2 regions of the Pseudalkalibacillus sp. R45 genome follow, and region 2 is predicted to be linked to the other one. Evidence: riboswitches for the same ligand, from Rfam matches in the RefSeq annotation. Region 2 holds a riboswitch; the other holds the start of a gene.
What was found. Region 2 has a riboswitch for thiamine pyrophosphate ahead of tenA (thiaminase II). Riboswitches for the same ligand answer to the same signal wherever they lie in the genome.

Region 1: it holds a riboswitch for thiamine pyrophosphate, as region 2 does, so the genes downstream of both, thiT (energy-coupled thiamine transporter ThiT) here and tenA (thiaminase II) in region 2, are expected to answer to the same signal.

Annotation. Positions count from the first base shown of each region.
Region 1 covers NZ_JBQQCL010000004.1:188,625-191,091, reverse strand. Annotated here, with positions in the region: gene rsgA (ribosome small subunit-dependent GTPase A) at 1-561, shown strand, start outside; gene rpe (ribulose-phosphate 3-epimerase) at 564-1,211, shown strand; TPP riboswitch at 1,243-1,351, shown strand; gene thiT (energy-coupled thiamine transporter ThiT) at 1,425-1,970, shown strand; gene ACTWQL_RS10215 (thiamine diphosphokinase) at 1,976-2,467, shown strand, end outside.
Region 2 covers NZ_JBQQCL010000003.1:101,264-103,730, forward strand. Annotated here, with positions in the region: gene ACTWQL_RS08165 (ECF transporter S component) at 1-402, opposite strand, end outside; gene tenA (thiaminase II) at 399-1,103, opposite strand; TPP riboswitch at 1,216-1,325, opposite strand; gene ACTWQL_RS08175 (response regulator) at 1,738-2,370, opposite strand; gene ACTWQL_RS08180 (sensor histidine kinase) at 2,363-2,467, opposite strand, start outside.

The DNA.
Region 1 (2,467 bases), on a different contig from region 2:
CTTCCGGTCATCTGCGTCAGTAAACTAGACTTGTTAGAGGATGATACGGAAATCGCAAAAGAGCTGGCTGTATACCGTCGGATTGGGTATCATGTCCTCGAAACCTCCTCCATCGATGAAAGAGGTCTGGAAGAGGTGAGAGCACTTTTCGATAATAAGGTAACAGTCATCGCGGGACAATCAGGAGTTGGAAAGTCCACTTTGTTGAATTCGCTCAATCCTGATTTGAAAATAGAAACGAACGATATTTCAAATCATCTAGGGAGAGGCAAACATACGACAAGGCATGTAGAACTGATTCCATTTGGAGATGGGCTTGTAGCAGATACTCCTGGTTTTAGTTCATTGGATTTCATCGATATTGAGCCCGAGGACTTATCAATCTATTTTCCAGAGATGCGTGATTTGCGGCCGGATTGCAAGTTCAGAGGTTGTACGCACATATCAGAACCAAAGTGTGCAGTAAAAGAAGCATTAGAAAATGACGAGATCGCACAATTCCGATATGACCATTACGTTCAATTTCTTCAAGAGATCAAAGACCAAAAACGGAGGTACTAGTCATGACTAAAATCGCACCATCGATCCTTTCCGCAGATTTCTCGCGGTTAGGTGAAGAAATAAAAGATGTTGAACGGGGAGGAGCCGACTATATCCATGTGGATGTGATGGATGGACATTTTGTTCCGAATATCACCATCGGACCATTGATTGTCGACGCAATCCGGCCTATTACTGATTTACCGTTAGATGTCCATCTAATGATTGAAAACCCTGACCAATATATTCCGGAATTCACTAAAGCTGGTGCAGACATCATATCGGTCCATGTGGAAGCTTGTCCGCATCTGCATCGCACCATTCATCTGATAAAAGATCATGGAAAAAAAGCGGGTGTGGTACTTAATCCTCACACACCCGTCAGTATGATTGAACACGTCATCGAAGATCTGGATCTTGTATTATTGATGACAGTAAACCCGGGATTCGGCGGCCAGTCCTTCATTAAACAAGTTTTGCCGAAAATCAAGGAAGTTTCTGATCTATGTGATGAAAAAGGTCTTGATATCGACATTGAAGTCGATGGCGGGGTCAATACTGAAACAGCGAAATTATGCAGAGAATACGGCGCAAATGTACTTGTTGCTGGATCTGCCATTTATAAGAAAGAGAACAGGAAGGATGCAATCGAGTCCATCCGTGGTGTATAATAAATAATTAGTAAAAGAATAAAGATCGTAAAGAAACCACTAGGGGAATCTCCGTGAGAGATTGAGAGTGGAGTGTATGCTCCTGACCCTGAGAACCTCAACAGGCTAAAACCTGCGGAGGGAAGTCGGCTTTCACACTAGAAGATTGTGAAATGAAGGCAGCTGTATCTCCGTACAGTTGCTTTTTTATTGTTCATTAAAGGAGAGGGTAAAATGAGAAATCGAAATTTATTGATAGCTGAAATAGCAATTATGTCAGCACTTGCAATCATATTAGGTTTTATCAAGCTGAGTGGGCCATGGGCGTTTGGAGGTTCTGTATCACTGGAGATGATCCCGATCTTCATCATGGCTTTTCGGAGAGGTCTATTTGCAGGGGTTTTGACAGGATTATTAGTTGGACTTTTGCAATTATTGATCAATCCCTACATCTATTATTTCTTGCAGGTCATTTTAGATTATCCACTGGCATTTTTAGTTGTCGGATTGGCTGGTTTGACAAGACCGAAGTGGAAAGATACATTCGGAAAAAGAGTAGGACTGATCATAGTCGGTACCTTTATCGGAAGTTTGATGCGCCTTGCCAGCCATGTCATCTCTGGAGTGGCTTTCTTCGAAGATCAGGCACCTGAAGGAACTCCGGCATTCACTTATTCTTTCGTGTATAATTTTTCGTATATCGGCCCGACATTCCTCTTGACTGTCATATTACTGATCCTACTATCCAAAACAGCTCCTAAATTGATTCATGGAGAGTGACATTATTGCAAACAATTTGTATCGTTTCTGGAGGACCTGAACATCTGCTGCCCCAGGAGATGGAAAGTGAAAATGCTTTTTATATTGGTGTTGATGAAGGGGTCCTATATCTTCAAAAAAGAAATATAATACCACATGCCGCCTTTGGTGACTTCGATTCGATAACGCGTGAAGATGTAACTAGGCTTCAAGACAAGAAAATGGAGGTCTTTACGTTTGAACGAGAAAAAGATATGACGGACCTTGAACTTGCGTTAAGATGGTCACTTAAACAAAATCCCGAAAAAATCATTTTATATGGTGCCACAGGTGGCCGACTGGATCATGAGCTGATCAATTTTCAAATGTTGAAAGCAGGCCTTGACGCCAATATACCTATAGAAATAGTTGATCGTGATAATATCATCCTCATGAAGGAGCCGGGGACATATACGATTGAATCCATTCATGAATTTCCGTACGTTTCCTTCTTACCGTTTTCGCCTATCGTGACGGGG
Region 2 (2,467 bases):
TTTGTAGTAATCCATGATGATCGAACCGACCGCTGAACCGACTGCCGCAAGACTTACGACGGCGATGTCATAACGCTTGTACCGGAACGCCATGAAGACGAGTTCCGCGAACAACCCTTGGACGACTCCGAACAAAAGCACTTCCAAGCCCCATTCTGATCCGACTAAGAACTCACCGGATGCGGCAGCGACTTCTGCAAGAAATGCGACACCCGCTTTTCGAATGATGAGATAGGCGACGGTCGCAGCCATGAACCACATTCCGTAGATCAATTGATCGAAGTGGAGGCCGAATGGTTTTACGAAATAATAAAGCGGTCCCCACAACTTATACACGATTCCGAAACCGATTGCGATGACGATCGTGACGAGGATATCTGTCAGTTTCAGTCCTTTGTTCATGAGGTCGCACCCTTTCCTGTTGTAGCTCGGGGCTGGATCTCGAACGGCCACTTCTGCAATGTGTACGCCATTTCCCAAAACTCAAGTTCATATTGGCTGCTGATGATGAAATGCTCCTTCATCCGTTCACGGTCTTGTTCTGTCACGTTTTCAGCAATCTGGTCAAGCCTGTTGATCTGTTCTGCGACAAGTTCGTGGAACCATTCCCCGCCATATGCGGCAATCCACTCCTGGTAAATGGGCTCTTCAGGTGTGAAGCCTTTTAAGCGTTCGCCGATTTCATAATAGAGCCAATAACACGGTAAAATCGCCGCGATGATATCTCCGAGATGACCGAACTGCGCTGCCCGGTACATATGTGAAGTGTACGCATAAGCTGTCGGGGCTGGCTTGAAATTAGCACGTTCCTCATCCGTGATGCCGAGACGTTTTGAAAAATTCTCGTGCAAGGATAACTCCGCTTCATACGTTCCTTTTGCATGTGAGGCCATGTTCGCCGTCGTTTCAATGTCCGGTGACTTTGAGGCACCTAACGATTGAACCCTTGCAAAGTGGAACAGGTAGTAGGCGTCCTGGAGAACGTAGTAGCGAAAGTTCTCGAGCGGCAGCGAACCATCCGCAATACCTGTGACGAATGGATGCTTGAAGCTCGCCTCCCAAATCGGATCTGCTGCTTCCCTTACGTGCGTTGAAAAAGACATGTTTCTTCCTCTCCTTTTCCAGACGACCCACGACCCTGCCATATAAAAAACCACTTTCTTTGTGAAAAGAAAGTGGTTGGTTAATTGATAGAATCGGCACATAGTCGTTATGTAACCCTAACCACCACTTCCCTACGCTGGTATAAACCAGATCAGGTTCCAAGGGTCTTAAAGCTACACTTTAATCTCAGCCTTTACGAGAAGGCCCCCCTAGTGGATCGTCTTATATAGTTATTTTCGATGTAATCGTAACACGAATAGCTGAAAAGTCAAATGATTTATTAAGCTTTTAATCGGTAAAATCGCTCGAGAGCGATTTTTTCAGCTATTGGTAATTGGGGGCAGATCTGTTCTATTAGTGCGATGGGCATGAGGATTAATCCGGCCGATCCGGGTGGTAATCCGGCGGGTCTGATGTGTTTTCCGGCGGATTCTTGCCATAATCCGGCCACTTTCAAGGATAATCCGGCGGGTTGGAGCATTAATCCGGCCAAAGGTTACTTTTTACATAAAGAAAACTTGGAAAAGCAAGCTTTAGCGTAGGCTGAGCCTTAGTTGCCCTTATATTGAAGAAAGTATTTATACCTTTCTTCAAATGCAAAAAAGACCCGCTCACATCACGAGCAGATCTCTTTCATTTTACGAGCGAATTTTTAAAGGCATAGATGACAGCTTGTGTCCGATCCTGGACTTCGAGTTTGTCGAGGATATTGCTGACGTGGGTTTTTACAGTCTTCAAGGCGATTACAAGTTCATCAGCGATCTCCTGGTTCGTCTTCCCTTCTGTCATCAGCATCAAAATCTCTATCTCGCGATTCGTCAAATCTTCATGTAGAGGCCGGGCGTTGCCGCGTCGCATCTTCGTCATCATTTTTCCCGTCACTTCAGGCTCCAAGACCATCTCGCCACGATAAGTAGCCCGGACCGCATCCGCAATCGTGCTTGCCTTCGAGGTTTTCAACATATAGCTCGTCGCACCGCTCTCTAATGCTGGATACACCTTCTCATCATCAAGAAAACTCGTCACGATGATGATTTTCGCTTCCGGCCATTTGTCGATAATCCGTTTCGTTGCTTCAATCCCATCCATCTCTTTCATTACAAGGTCCATCAATATCACATCAGGACGCAGGTCCAGGGCAAGTTCGACCGCTTCGCCGCCATCCCCTGCTTCACCGACAACTTCGATATCCGGTTGATTCGACAGATACGCCGACACACCGATCCGCACCATTTCATGATCATCTGCAAATAACACTCTAATCATCTTTTTTCTCCCCCTCTCGAATGACAGGTATCCTTACTTCCAGACGTGTCCCTTTGTTCGGCACGCTGATGATTTTCAACGTCCCGCCCAGCTCGAG